Regions from separate parts of the Rhizobium sp. RSm-3 genome, predicted to be linked through region 2. Evidence: predicted binding sites of a transcription regulator. Region 2 holds the regulator's gene; each other region holds the start of a gene.
What was found. The regulator LexA, encoded in region 2, represses DNA repair genes until DNA is damaged. The targets are predictions, from matches to a motif close to TGTTCNNNNTGTGTTCNG.
Positions count from the first base shown of each region.

Region 1: the regulator LexA is predicted to act here: its motif matches at 1,809-1,826, upstream of BBJ66_RS14030 (ribonuclease T2 family protein).
Region 3: the regulator LexA is predicted to act here: its motif matches at 2,902-2,919, upstream of dinB (DNA polymerase IV).

Region 1 covers NZ_MAWZ01000013.1:173,237-178,263, forward strand. The annotation lists gene ettA (energy-dependent translational throttle protein EttA) at 1-955, opposite strand, end outside; gene BBJ66_RS14030 (ribonuclease T2 family protein) at 1,054-1,794, opposite strand; gene BBJ66_RS14035 (alpha/beta fold hydrolase) at 1,954-2,898, shown strand; gene BBJ66_RS14040 (DMT family transporter) at 2,916-3,872, shown strand; gene BBJ66_RS14045 (CaiB/BaiF CoA transferase family protein) at 3,889-5,027, shown strand, end outside.
Region 2 covers NZ_MAWZ01000027.1:27,714-32,740, reverse strand. The annotation lists gene eno (phosphopyruvate hydratase) at 1-64, opposite strand, end outside; gene kdsA (3-deoxy-8-phosphooctulonate synthase) at 206-1,051, opposite strand; gene BBJ66_RS21935 (VOC family protein) at 1,051-1,944, opposite strand; gene lexA (transcriptional repressor LexA) at 2,142-2,861, shown strand; gene BBJ66_RS21925 (ComEC/Rec2 family competence protein) at 2,842-5,027, opposite strand, start outside.
Region 3 covers NZ_MAWZ01000018.1:10,640-15,666, forward strand. The annotation lists gene BBJ66_RS17350 (endonuclease/exonuclease/phosphatase family protein) at 1-480, opposite strand, end outside; gene BBJ66_RS17355 (SOS response-associated peptidase family protein) at 628-1,218, opposite strand; gene BBJ66_RS17360 (SOS response-associated peptidase family protein) at 1,275-1,772, shown strand; gene dinB (DNA polymerase IV) at 1,769-2,857, opposite strand; gene BBJ66_RS17370 (DUF7256 domain-containing protein) at 3,048-4,217, opposite strand; gene BBJ66_RS17375 (YcxB family protein) at 4,308-4,967, opposite strand.

The DNA.
Region 1 (5,027 bases), on a different contig from region 2:
CGATGACCACCTGGCCGAGCCGCTCGCTGACCGGGATGATGATCTGGGCGTCGCCGGGACGCTGTTTTTCGGCCGCCTCCACCAGCTGTTCGTAGGACTTGATACGCGCCTTGGATTTGGCCTGACGGGCCTTCGGGCTGGAGGCGATCCATTCCTGCTCGCGGCTGATCGCCTTCTGGCGGCCGGCCTCTTCCCGGTTTTCCTGCTGCATGCGCTTGGCCTTGGCGAGCAGGTAGGCGGAGTAGTTGCCTTCGTAGGGAATGCCGCGGCCGCGGTCGAGTTCCAGGATCCAGCCGGTGACGTTGTCCAGGAAGTAGCGATCGTGGGTGATCATCATCACGGCGCCCGGATAGTCGCGCAGATGCTTTTCGAGCCAGGCAATCGTCTCGGCGTCGAGATGGTTGGTCGGTTCGTCGAGCAGCAGCAGATCCGGCTGCGAAAGCAGCAGGCGGCAGAGCGCGATACGGCGGCGCTCGCCACCGGAAAGGCTGGTGACATCGGCGTCGCGCGGCGGGCAGCGCAGCGCTTCCATCGCCATCTCGACCTGGCTTTCCAGATCCCAGAGATTCTGGCTGTCGATGATGTCCTGAAGCTTGGCTCCCTCTTCCGCCGTCTCGTCGGAATAGTTCATCATCAGTTCATTATAGCGCTCGAGCACCGCCGTCTTCTTGGCAACGCCTTCCATGACGTTTTCGAACACCGTCTTGTTGGGATCGATGTGCGGCTCCTGTTCGAGATAACCGACCGTGGCACCCTCGGCGAGCCAGGCTTCGCCGGTATACTCCTTGTCCTGGCCGGCGATGATGCGCAGCACAGTGGATTTACCGGCGCCGTTCGGCCCGAGAATACCGATCTTGGCATCCGGGTAGAAGGAAAGGTGGATGTTCTCCAGGATCTTCTTGTTGCCATAGGCCTTGTTGAGGCCGGACATATGATAGATGAACTGACGTGCCATGCTGCGCTGCTCCGGGCGGGAAACTTCGATCGTGCCGCTATGTAGGCGAAACAGCGCCTGCGGGCAACGCCGAAACCCGGTTTACGCAGGATTTCCGGTCAGAAGCCCGCAGCGTCGACGACGCCCTCGTCGCAGCCGAACGTCGTTTTTCCCGCGCCCTGGATCAGATCGCCAAGCCCGGTGCCTTTCGCCGACGCCGCCCCGGCGGCCTCCGAAAGCCCGATCGTCAACCCGCTGACCATCTTGACATTGCCGACCCGTCGGCAGCTCATCTTGACGCGGTCGCCGGCACCCGGCCCAAAACTCTTGTCGAAAGCCGCCTTGATCGCCTCGGCCTTGACAGGCTTGCCGATATTGGCAGCGAAGAGATCGCGCACCGCCGAAGTGTTGAGCGCGCCGACCAGATGCATGCCGACACCGAAATAATCTTCGGCGCTCATTTTCGTGCAGGTGCCGTGCTTGACCCATTCATGCCGTTCCAGGCCGGATTGCGTGCCGGGCATCGCTTTTGCCAGCGCCGCCTGCGTCTCGGCCGACAGCGTGACCGCCGGCAATGTGCTCCACTTGCCATCCTTGTCGGCGGCCTTTTGCTCGGCGCTCACGCCGCAATAATTCTGTCGCATCGGCCAGAGCCCATGCAACGAAAAATTCGTCGCGTCGGGGCGCTCGCCGGTCTGGCTCGCACATTCGGCCTTCTTCTGGTTTGTCTGGCAAAAGGCCGGCTGCCAGCTTGCCGAAAGAATAAAGCGGGTCGCCCCACTGCCCTCCTGCGCGAAAGCGCCGCCGGCAAGAACCATCGATACGGCGAACGCCGCGGTACGCAACTGCATGCTGCTCATTTCAACCCCCAAAAAAGAACAATACAGGAACAAATAAGCACGAAGATTAAAAGCCCGCAACCCTGAATCGCAGCAGGAACGCAATTTGTTATCGGATAAGTCAGGAACCGATGTTGCTTTTGGGCGACGATCTGGTCTGTTGCGGCAGGGAGGATCCAGATGTTTTCTGAAACGCAGAGGCTCGCTGCGCCGGGGGTGTCGCTCGCCTATCACCATGCCGAGGCCGCCGGCCCGGCACGCGGCATCTTGTTGATATCGCACGGCCTCGCCGAACATTCGAAACGCTATCGCGCTTTTGCCGAGGCGATGGCGGCGCGCGGTTATCACGTCTACGCCCATGATCATCGCGGCCACGGCGAGACGACGGCGCCCGACGCGCCGATCGGCTGCTTCGCCCGGCGGGACGGCGTCGAAAAAGTGATCGGCGACGTCCTTGCCATGCGCGCCCATGCGCTCTCGCGCCATCCCGGCCTGCCGGTGATCCTCTTCGGCCATTCGATGGGGGGCCTGATCGCCCTCAATGCCGCGGTCACGGCGCCTTCCGATTTCGACGCCGTCGCCGTCTGGAATTCGAATTTCGCCGTCGGCCTTGCCGGCCGCGCCGCCCAGGCGATCCTGCTTGCCGAACGCATGCTGAAGGGCTCCGACGTGCCGAGCGGCCTGTTGCCGAAACTCACCTTCGCAGCCTGGGGGAAATCGATCCCCGCCCACCGCACCGAGTTCGACTGGCTGTCGCGCCGTCCCGATGAAGTCGACAAATATATCGCCGATCCGCTCTGCGGCTTCGACGCCTCGGTCTCGCTCTGGCTCGACCTCTTCGAACTGACGTTTCGCGCCCCGCAGAAGCTCCATCTGGATCGGCTGCCCCGCGACCTGCCGATCCACCTCGTCGGCGGCGGAGAAGACCCGGCGACGGAGCGCGGAAAAGCCGTGCTCTGGCTGTCAAACCATTTGAAAGCCAGCGGTTTCTCTCGTATCAGCACTGAGATATATCAGGACATGCGGCACGAAACGCTGAATGAGATCGGCGCGGATGCTGCAACCGCCGCCTTCGCGGACTGGTGCGACGAGGCCGTCGCCAGATTGCAAACGGCAAGATTCTGAGCCAGAGAGATTTCATCATGAGCAACACCTCCGCCCGCCCCGTTTCCTCAGCCTCCGAGGTGACGACGGGGCTTGCGCTGATGTTCCTTTCGGTGATGTTCTCGCCGCTGATCGATATCTTCGCCAAGCTCGCCGTCGTCACCATCCCCTCCGCTGAAGTCACCGCCGGCCGTTTCGTCGTGCAGGCGCTATGCATGCTGCCGATCGTCATATGGCGGCGCAGCTTTGCCGATTTCTCCTGGCGCCAGAGCCTGTTCCATGCCATCCGCGGCTTGATCATCACCGTCTCGATGATCTCGTTCGTCACCACGCTGAAATACATGGCGGTCGCCGACGCGATTGCGATCTTTTTCGTCGAGCCGATCATGGTGACGATCCTCGGCGGCATCTTTCTCAAGGAGACGATCGGCTGGCGGCGTTACACCGCCTGCGGCGTCGGCTTTTTCGGGGCGATGCTGATAATCCAGCCGAGTTTCCAGGAGGTCGGCTATATCGCCCTCCTGCCCGTCGTCAGCGCGCTCTGCATCGCGACCTTCGTACTGATGACCCGCGTCCTGTCGCACCGGGAAGATCCCTGGGCGATGCAGTTCCAGATGGGTATCTGGGGCCTCCTCTTCTGCACCATCCTGCTTTTTGCCGGCGAAGGAAGCGGCTCCGATCTCTTTGATCCCGTCATGCCCGAAGGCAGCGCCTGGTTCTACGTCGCCGGCGTCGGCGCCATGGCCGCAATTGCGGGCATCTTCGGCGTCTATGCCTATCGCGCCGCACCCGCCTCGACGCTGGCGCCGCTGCAATATTTCGAAATCGTCTCGGCGACGATCTTTGCCTGGCTGGTTTTCGGCGACTTTCCGGATGCGATCAAATGGCTCGGCATCGCCATCATCATGGCATCGGGCTTGTACATCATCTGGCGCGAGCGCCGCTTTGCTTCAAAGCCTGTATCCGATACATCTGAGGCGACGCTGGTGCCGTAAAAATCGACGAGGGAATATGACGCAGACCACGAAAAGGCCCCCGCTTGCAGGCATCCGGGTGATTGAGCTTGCCCGCGTGCTGGCCGGCCCGTGGGCGGGGCAGATACTCGCCGATCTCGGCGCCGACGTCATCAAGGTCGAAAACCCCGACGGCGGCGACGATACGCGCCAATGGGGTCCGCCCTTCGTCGAAGGCGCCGACGGCGACAATCTTTCGGCCGCCTATTACCACGCCGCCAATCGCGGCAAACGCTCCGTCACCGCCGACCTGAGAAGCCCCGAAGGCCAGGAGCTCGTCCGCCGCCTGGTTGCGTCAGCCGATGTGGTGATCGAGAATTTCAAGCTCGGCGGCCTCGTCAAATACGGGCTCGACTACGACAGCCTGCGCAAGGTGAACCCGAAACTCGTCTATTGCTCGATCACCGGCTTCGGCCAGACCGGCCCTTACGCCAGCCTCGCCGGCTATGATTACATCGTCCAGGGCATGTCCGGCTTCATGTCGATCACCGGCGAGCCGGACGGCCAGCCGATGAAGGCGGGCGTGGCGATCGCCGATATCTTCACCGGCATCTATGCCGTCTCGGCGATAGAGGCCGCCCTGATCCACGCGCTCAAGTCGGGCGAAGGCCAGCTCGTCGACATGGCCCTGCTCGATGTGCAATCGGCCGTGCTGGCCAATCAGAACATGAATTACCTGGTCTCCGGCACAGCACCCACCCGCCTCGGCAATGCCCATCCGAATATCTCGCCCTATGAGGTCGTGCCGGCGGCGGACGGTTATCTTATCCTCGCAGTTGGAAACGACGGCCAGTTTCGCCGCCTCTGCAGCATTCTCAGCCTGGATGCGATTGCCGGCGACGAACGTTTCGCCACCAACAAGGCCCGGGTCGCCAATCGCGGCGAGGTTCGCCGTCTCATCTCCACCGAGACGCTGAAATGGCAGAAGGCGGATCTGTTGAAGGCCTGCGAGGAGAATGGGGTTCCCGCCGGCCCGATCAACACGATCGAAGAGATGTTCGCCGACCCTCAGGTACGAGCCCGCGGCCTGCGCATCGACCTTGCGGATGCCGCCGGCACCGTCATCCCGGGGGTCAGGACGCCGGTGGTGCTGTCGGAGACACCGTTGCGTTACACCAGGCCGAGCCCGCGTCTCGG
Region 2 (5,027 bases):
CGACGGTGGGGTTGCCACGGCTATCGAGAATCTCGCGGGCGATGATATCGGTGATTGCAGTCATGGGTTCTTCCTGCTCGGTGGGTGATCAATCGTTCGAAGCCTGTCATAATCGAAGGCGTGCAAATTACAATGGCGCATTGCGGCACCCTCGACCTGCATGTCCGATCGTCGCTATAGCACGAACATGTCAGGCTTTTGACTGTCAGCCCTTGGCGACGGCGTCGAAGGCCAGCAGCTTTTCCAGAAGCCGCGGCATGTCCTTGAGATAGACCATGTTCGGGCCGTCGGACGGTGCGTTGTCGGGGTCCTGGTGGGTTTCGACGAAAACGCCGGCAATACCGGTCGCCACCGCTGCGCGCGCCAACGTTTCCACGAATTCCCGCTGACCGCCGGAAGAATCGCCCTGCCCGCCCGGCTGGGCCACGGAATGGGTGGCATCGAAGACGACGGGGGCGCCCATCGACGCCATGATCGGCAGCGAGCGCATGTCGGAAACCAGAGTGTTGTAACCGAAGGAGGCGCCGCGTTCGCAGAGCAGCACGTTCGGGTTGCCGCTGGCGTTGAGCTTCTTCAGCACATTCTTCATGTCCCAAGGGGCAAGAAACTGGCCCTTCTTGACATTGACCGCGCGGCCGGTCTCGGCGGCGGCGATCAGAAGGTCGGTCTGGCGGCAGAGGAAGGCCGGGATCTGCAGGACATCGACCACCTTTGCCACTTCGGCGCATTGCTCGGCGGTGTGAACGTCGGTCAGGACGGGAAAGCCGAACTCCTTCTTGAGATCGGCAAAGACCTGCATGCCCTTTTCAAGGCCGATGCCGCGCTCGGCCGAAAGCGAGGTCCGGTTCGCCTTATCGAAGGAACTCTTGTAGACGAGGCCGATGCCGAGCTTGGCACAGAGCTCCTTCAGCGTGCCGGCAACCATGAAGGCATGGTCGCGGCTCTCCATCTGGCAAGGGCCGGCAATCAGCGACAGGCGGCCGGTATTGGAAAAGGTGACCTGGCCTGCGCCCTCGCCGATCCTCACTTCCGAATTCGTATCAGTGCTCATCATCTTTCCTCGAAGGCGAAAAGCGTGCCCTGCCCGGGTGCCGGCTTCACCAGAATGCGATTGTTCTTGCGCGTGTATGTCACTCCGTTAGCAGCCAAATGTGCTTCTGTCACGGCAAGATCGGCAACAGCGAAGAGGATAGCCCGGCCGCGCAGGCCGCGGTCGGCGGAGGAGACGGCAACCTCGAAATAGGCCTCCAGCCCTTCCGGCGTCATCAGGCTGATTTTCGCATTCGGCGCCGCGATATTGACGCCGAAACCGGTTTTCTCGACGGCCGATTGCGCCATGGCAAGGCTGACGAAGCCGGCGAAGGCGGCGGCATCAGGCGCGCAGAGGGCGATCTCGGCGATGCCGGTGACGCCATTGGCATGCGTCTCCAGCGCGCCGCGGTCGGCCGGCAATGGATTGATGCGCTGGCAGGTGAAGAGAAAGAAATCGGGTGCCCGCAGATCACCTGCAAAGGCTAGTTTGAAGCTGCCGACGCTCTTAGAGCCGTCCGGCATTTTCATCGCCCGGCTGAACTCCAGCATGTCGCCGGCGTTCAATCCGCCTGCAATGAAGCTTTGATGGTCGAGGCCGGCATCTTCAGTGCCGAAAACCACCGCCGAAAGCCCTTCCTCGCCGCAACGGAAGCGGAAGGCCCGGTTGCGGGCGGTGAAGACATTGCCTTGCCGCGCTGATGCCTCGGTCTCCTCGACGCTCGCGATACCGAGCGGCTCCAGATAGGTCTTGTCGGCAAAGAAGACGCAGGCATTCTCCGTTCCGAAGGGATGGCGGGCATCGGCGGCAACGGTGAAGCCGAGCTTGCCGAGCCTTTCGCGCGCCAGATCGATATTGACGACGGGCAGCACGACATGATCCAGCGGGTGCGGCTTGGCGGAATGCGTGTTCATGATATCCCCTCCTGCAATCGCGAAGAGATGTGCGACGACGCCATCCTCAATGCAAGACATGTGTGCCAATCCGGCGAATGAAAATAAAAATCTCAACGAGTTGGCGCCAAGTTTTACGGAAATTTAGCTACTTGCGGAACACATATGGAACATATAGTGTCTGTTCTGGATTTGTTTCAATCAGGGGTCACACGTCGATGCTCACGCGCAAACAACAGGAGCTTCTCCTTTTCATTCACGAGCGCATGAAAGAATCCGGCATTCCGCCCTCTTTCGACGAGATGAAGGATGCCCTGGATCTGGCCTCGAAATCCGGCATTCACCGGCTGATCACAGCACTCGAGGAACGCGGTTTCATTCGCCGCCTACCGAACCGCGCCCGGGCGCTCGAGGTCATCAAGCTTCCCGAGGCCTACAGCCCCAGCATCCAGCCCCGGCGCGGCTTTTCGCCGAGCGTCATCGAGGGCAGCCTCGGCAAGCCCCAGCCGGTCGCCGCCCCCGCGCCTGTCAAACCCGTCGCCGACAACGGCAACTCGGTCTCGGTGCCAGTCATGGGCCGAATCGCTGCCGGTGTTCCGATCTCAGCGATCCAGAACAACACCCACGACATCGTCGTTCCCTCAGACATGCTCGGCTCCGGTGAACATTACGCGCTGGAGGTGAAAGGCGATTCGATGATCGACGCCGGCATTTTCGACGGCGACACGGTGATCATCCGCAACGGCAGCACCGCAAGTCCCGGCGACATCGTCGTCGCCCTGGTCGACGACGAGGAGGCGACGCTGAAGCGCTTCCGGCGCAAGGGCGCGTCGATCGCGCTTGAAGCGGCCAACCCTGCTTATGAGACCCGGATCTTCGGACCGGACCGCGTCAAGGTGCAGGGCAAGCTCGTCGGCCTCATTCGCCGCTATCACTGACGCTGGACGGGCCGGTTTCGGCAAAACTGTTGCTGCGCCAGTCATAGGCACGTTGGCGCATCCACGGCCGCGACAGGCTCTCGAATGCGGTTGCGACCTCCAGGCCGGCAGCCGCGAAGCGCAATTCGACGGAACCGGTCCTGCGCAACGTCTCACCGGTGAAGAGCGTCGCGCCTGAGCGGCAGCTGTTGAACCGCAGACGGACAGCCGTCACGACAATATCGGCCGCATCGCAGGCCGGACCGAGATAGGCGGCATTGTCGATGACCGTTACCACGCGGCCATTGCCAAGCCTTGATGTGCACCAGGCCTTCTTGACGCAGGAAAAGCGGTTTGCTTCGCCGCCCGCGGCCGCCGCCCGCATCGCCGTCCTCGCTTCGTTCTGCTGATCGCGGGAAAGCCTGACGCGGCGGTCTTCTCCCTCCGGCGGGATAGCGGGGCCGTCCAGCATCGTCGGCGGGTGATGGGTCGGCAGGACCAGCGCTCTCTGCCACTGGTCGAAGATGAAATCCGGCGGGTTTTCACGGTTGGAAGCCATTGCCGCCCCTGCAACGAGCGCGACCAGGCTGCCATCCTCCGAAATCACCAAATCCGGCGGCCGGGGGACCGGCAGAACCAGCAGGATGAGCGTCGAGACGGCGAGGATCAATGTACCGACATGGCGCAGCCGGGTGCGCAGCAGCGTCAGCAGCAGGAAGCCTGCCACGGCCACGGCGAAATACCAAGCGGGCAAACGGCCGACGCCGATATCGCCGCCCCAGCCGGACACCGTCTTGGCGACAGCGATTACCAGGTCGAGGCCGAAGCCGACCACCTCCCAGAGTGGAGCGTCCAGACCGAACGGCATCAGCAACATCGCCAGCAGCCCGGCCGGCATGACGATGAAGGAGATGATCGGCATCGTCGCGAGGTTTGCCGGCAGGCCGTAAGCGGTCAGCCGATGAAAATGCTCGATCGAAAACAGCGCCGTGGAAAAACCGCCGATCAGCGAGGTCAGTAGGACACCGCCGAAGAAACCGGCGACGGCCACGACCGGCCGGAAGATCGGCAGCTTGAGCAAGGCGTTTTCGCGGATGCGCCGGTCCTTCCACAGCTGATAGCCCGATACCAGTGCCAATGTGGCGGCAAAGGACATCTGGAAGCTCGGCCCCAAGACTTCGGAGGGTGAAATGACGATGATGACTAGCGCCGAGAGAACGACATTGCGCAGGCTGATCGACGGCCGATCGAAGAAGACGGCAATCAGCATGATGGCCATCATGATGAAGGCGCGTTCGGCCGAGACACCGAAGCCGGAGATCAGGAAGTAGGCGGTGACGGCAATGAGCGCGCCTGATGCGGCGATCTTCTTCGTCGGATAGGCCTGAGCGACGGCCGGAAAGAGACTGAGCAGCATGCGGAAGCCGACGAAGAAAATGCCGGCCGACAGCGCCATGTTGAGGCCCGAGATCGCGACGATATGGGCAAGGCCCGACTGGCGCAGCGCCTCCGTCGTCGCATTCGAGATGGCGCGCCGCTCGTCGGTCACCAGCGCGGCGGCGAAGGCGCCGGTGTCGCCGGGCAGGATCGACCGTATGCGGTCGCCGATGCTGCTGCGCAGCCGGTAAAGCCATTCGAGCAGCGCTTCCGACGTCGATCTTGCCGCTTGCGGACCCGCCTCCAAATCCTTCTCCGGAGCGCCATAGAAGAAGCCGTTGGCGCCGATGCCGTCGAAATAGGCGCCGAAGGAGAAGTCGTTGAGTTCGGGAAGTGCGGGGCCTGAGGGCGGCGTCAGCCGTGCCCTGCCGGTGACGATGTCGCCGATCTCGAAAGGCGTGTCGGCGCCGCGGACAATCGCGGTTATGCGCCCCGGCGACCGCTTCAACTCCGGCGCTTCAGTGCCGGTGACGGCAAGAATGTAGCGCCAGCGCCCACGGCCGTCGCCTTCGCGCCGTTCGACACGGCCGGTCACCGTCGTCGTCACCGAGGAATCGAGGATAACGGTCGAAGCCCGCCAGCTCTCGAACTGTGCGCAGAGCATGCCGCAGACCACAAGTGCCAGCGCCAGCAGCGTTGCCCGCAATGCCGTCCGGCTGCGGCCGGTCATCAGAACAGCGATCGTCAGCACCGACAGCGAGAGTAGCGATGCAAAAAGCGGAAAATCGGATGCCGCGAGAAACCAGAAGG
Region 3 (5,027 bases), on a different contig from region 2:
CAGGCGCTGCACCTTGTATCCCGTGACGGGGCAGAAATCGTAATCGCTGCCGCCATTCGGAAGTACTTCCCGGACCGACTGCTCGCCACTGACTTCCTGGAAGGCGATGATGTCGGCGGGTATGGAACGAGCGATGAAGTTCGCGATCTGCTCCTGCCGCTTGCGGTAGGCATCAAGATTGACGCGAACGGTTCCGCCGGCGAAGTAAACGTTGCAGACGGGGAGGCGGCTGACGTCCCATCCCTCGATTTTGAATGCGTCGATGTCCCATCCTGGTCTGAACCCTGCCTCTTGCGACGGCTTGAACTTGCCGGTGGCGGGATCTTCGACATAGTTCTTCGAACATTCGCCGATCCACTGTTGGACCGTTTGCTGATCCATGTGCCAGCCGAGGTTCCAGGTGGCGATCGTCACCTGGCTTGCCAGGGCCTCGGCCGATCCGAATAGAACGAACAGGCATGCTGCCAGATAGCGGATCATCGACGTCCCCCTCGCCTCAAAGTTGATCTCAAGGAGTGAATTACAATTTTCTAATCTGCGCAAGAGTTCCGCGAGCGCGTGGGCAGCTATTTTCGAGCATTCTCGGGATTGGCAGCCGGTCAGGATGGGCGCCGGAGGTATTCCGGTTCAGCCAACCTGCTCCACAGACAGAGTCCCCATGGGGAGCGGCTTGATCAACGACTTGGCGGAAACGGTGGGATCGAGCCAGTCGGCCCAGGAGCCGCGTTCGAGGATGACGATCTGCCGGTCGTGGTAGGGCGCGATGTCCGGTCCCGGCTCCATCGTCAGCATCGTGAAGGCTTGGCCGACCTCCGGCGTTTCGCGCCAGATGCCGGCGATGCAGAAGATCGCCTCGTCATTCTTCGTGAGCAGCCACTTGTCCTTGCGTTTCTTTTTCGGGTCCTTCGGGTCGGTGAACTCATAAAAGCCGTCGGCGACGATCAGGCAGCGATTGGAGGCGAACTCTCGACCTTCCGACCGGAAATTATACACCGGCCGCTTATTGGGTCCGGGCCAGCTCCAGCGCCGCTGCACGAGCTCGGCCTCATCGCGGGCTCCGTCGATCGATCTGACGATGGGGCCGGCGTCGGTGATCTTGATGTCCTCGCGCGCTTCGAGGTTCGGTATGCCTTCGCCAAAGCGGATCTTGATCTTCAGGTCGGCGAAGTCTTTCGCGATCGAAGCTGCGTCCACCATCAGCCGATAATCATTGCACATGCGTCCCCCATTATAGGTTGGTTGCTTCGAAAAATCGTTCCTGATATGTTCTATCTATGACGAGCGCGAAGGTTTTCCAGTCCGACGCACCGCTTAACGAGCGCCGCGTCATCATAAGATGCCATGACGGCGATGTGGAGATGGTGGAGCTGCCATGGGGGCTGCGTCCCCGCGACGGCGGCCCGCGTGCCGTCAATGTCGTGCGATCGGAAGGGCGGACGTTCCCGAGCCACCGCTGCCTGGTCCCGGCCTCGGAGTTTCTCCATAAGGGCTTCAGCTTCTCGCTCGCCAATGGCGACTGGTTCTATTTCGCGGGGATATGGCGGCCGGCGTTCGATGAATGGCCGGAGGCCTATGCCATCCTGACCATCGAGGCGAGTGCCGATATCGCGCCCTTCCACGATAGGCAGATGGCGGTGCTGACACGAAACCAACGCATGGCCTGGCTCGACGCACTTGTCCCCGAAGAGGAGATTCTCCGGCCGCTGCAGGCTGGCACCTTCCGGGTCAAGCATCGCGCGGGCGTTTCTGCCCAGAAAATGCTGGCGGTCTAAAGTGCCAGTTGCAACTGCGGCTCCGTCTCGGAGGCCCGCCGCTCCAGCGACGACAGCGATACGCCGAGCAGGCGGATGCCCTTTCGAGGCGGAAAGATCGGCGCCAGCAGCAGGCCGACGATCTCCTCCAGGTTGGCGATGGCCGGCAGAGGTGCGGGAACCGTCTTGCTGCGGGTGATCTGGTTGAAGTCGGCATATTTGACCTTAAGCGTCACCGTCTTGGCGCCGATCCCATTGGCCTCGCAATAGGCCCACACCTTTTCGATCAGCGGCTGAAGCCCTTCACGGGCCGGCTCAAAGGTATGGAGGTCCTGGGAAAACGTATCTTCCGCGCCGATGGACTTGCGCACCCGGTTCGGCTTGACTTGGCGCTCGTCGATGCCGCGGGCGATGCCGTAAAAATACGGCCCCGACTTCCCGAAATGCTCGACCAGGAACTCGAGCGTCTGCTGCTTGAGATCGGCGCCGGTGTCGATCCCGAGCCGATGCATCTTTTCGGCCGTCGCGGGGCCGACCCCATGGAATTTCTTGACGGGGAGGGCTTCGACGAAGGCCGGCCCGTTCTTCGGGGTAATGACCGCCTGGCCGTTGGGCTTGTTGAGGTCGCTCGCCATCTTGGCGAGGAACTTGTTGTAGGAAATGCCAGCCGAAGCGTTAAGACCGGTCGCCTGCTTGATCCTGGTGCGGATCTCCAGCGCGATCTCGGTTGCGATCTCCATCCCTTTCAGATTCTCGGTGACATCGAGATAGGCCTCGTCGAGCGACAGCGGTTCGATGAGTGGCGTGTATTCGGCAAAGATCTCACGGATCTGCTGCGACACGGCCTTGTAGACATCGAAGCGGGGCGGCACGAAGATCAGCTCCGGACATTTGCGCTTGGCGGTCACCGACGGCATCGCGGAGTGGACCCCGTATTTGCGCGCCTCGTAGCTCGCCGCCGCGACCACCCCACGGGCAGCCGATCCACCGACGGCAATCGGCTTGCCGCGCAATTCCGGATTATCGCGCTGCTCGACCGACGCATAAAAAGCATCCATGTCGACGTGGACGATTTTTCGGACGAGGGTCGAGCTCATGTCTTTCATGGCGCTTCAGCGATCGCGATCAGATCGGCTTTAGACATTCATGCCGAAACAAAAAGAGAACATAGCAGCCTTCGGCGCGATATCAACCACTTCAAGGGACGCCTCGGGGCCTGCCGTCGAAACCATTCGCTCTCGCCTACAAATGATAGTTCCCGCAACACTTGATTGGGCCCCCAAGCTCCACCCCTGCTCATTCGAAAGCAGGCGGAGTAGGCTCCGTGGCAGACATCCAGTGCACCCACACGCGGACCCCGCGATCCTTCAACGTGTCGAAGATGCGCCTGGTTGGCGTGCCGGCCGTCGCCACCTCGTTATAGACTCCGTCGTCGAGGATCCTGACTTCTTTCAGCCTCGGCAAGTCGAGCAGAGCTTCGATGTGATCGATCCCGGTGCTGAGCTTCAGGTGTTCCAGTTTAGGAAGGGACACGAGGGTGCGCACGTCGACGTTTCCGATCATCGAGATTGCGGAAAACCTTTTCAGGTTCCTGCAAAGCTCGATCCCCGACAGGTCTTTCACATCGAAGACATCATCTTCGCCGTCCCAGAAATACCAGGCGTACTCATAAACGGTTCCGCCGCCGTCGAACTCGATCTCCTCCACCGTGGCGACGAGTTCGTCGGTCAGTGGATATCGTTCCAGATAGTCCCGTGCCTCTGGAATGATTTCATAGCCTTCGTCCTCGAGATCGACGGCTCGTCCGAGAACGTGGGCCGCAAGCTGCGCGGGCGTGCCGAGATCAATGTGCTTCGCGTCGAGAAGCGAAGACAGCACAACGAGCTTGAGGTTTGGATCCGCAAAGGGAGCACCGGCAACGCTCACTGCGGCCGGATAGGATGGCTCCGTCGGTTCCGGATATTCCGCCGCGGGGTTGGAGAAGCCGATTTCGTTGACGGTCTCAAGCGTGAGGCTGACACGCATGGTATAGCCCTCGGGAAATCGTCGCACGCCCATTCGGACGCCTCGCATCATTGGAAGGTCGTCTCCGATCTCAAGCGACGGCATGGCGGAGCGCACCTGCTCGATCGTCATTCCCATTGCGATCTCGCCGACCGGATGCAGGAAGCGATGGTCGTAGTCGAGCATTCCGATCAACCCATCCCGATCGATCCATGCGACGAAGCCGTGGCTGTTTTCGAGCAGGTCGATCTTGCCGCCTTTATGTGGAGCAAGTGGCTTCCAGGCGGCACCCATTGCTGCCTCGACCCTCGCCATCGGCATTCCGGGCCTTAGGGCTGCGAGCGCCGCGATATCCACACTGTCGTTCGATGCTGCCGTCACCCGCCCTCCAGGAATGCTCGCAAGCGCAACCGCAGCCACGCCAACCATCAGATCTCGCTTCCGCATCAAAACGTCAGCCATTCCCTAAGTCCTCGGCTATTTTGTAGCGTCGTGGGAAAATATGCGTGGTCCAACCGGCCTTTCAACCGCGCCCACTTTGCGAGCTCCCTCTCAGGACTTGTCTCGCCCGCCATCCGTGCCAAGGTTCGCCCTGCCTGCTGCTCCCAGGCGAGCCAATACAGGGGCTGAAAACGGCCGGCCTGACCATTTCAGCACACTGTCGCGGAAATCTTGCCGCTCCTCCTCCGAGCTGAATACGCGCGACGGCCACGGGTGGGAGGCGAGTTTTGACATCCAAAAATGGAAGGTTCCCTCATCCTCCTCGAGCGCATAGAGCGAATCCCACGTGCATGTGACGGTCTGGCCGAGGACGGTATAGCTGATGCCATTTGTGTCCACGGTGGATTCGACGGGTTTGCCTATGACGCCTGCTTTCGCCAGCCGCCGGCGGTACATAGAGCGGAGGAATTGCCGTGCGGGCTTGAGCAACAGGTAGGTCAGCGCGGTGCAAGCGCCAATCGTGGTCGCTTCATATACGATAAACGTGACGACGTCGCCGGCCTGCCATTTGTCGAAATTCGTGAAGAGCGAGATAAAAAGTGCAACCAGTCCAACCGCTCCGACGGTTAGACCGGTGGGCAGGAGTTGACGCGATGCATGTAGGATGTCGAGATGATCATCGAGCTCCAATGCGAAGCTCTTGCGAAAAGCGGGTCGTTCCGCCGACGCCCAGATGTTCGGGACAGAGCCAGGGGGGCGCTGCTGGGACATGTCTCACACTCCGAATGTTGGCTGCAACTGTGTAGATTGAGCTCTCAGTACGGCTGCCGG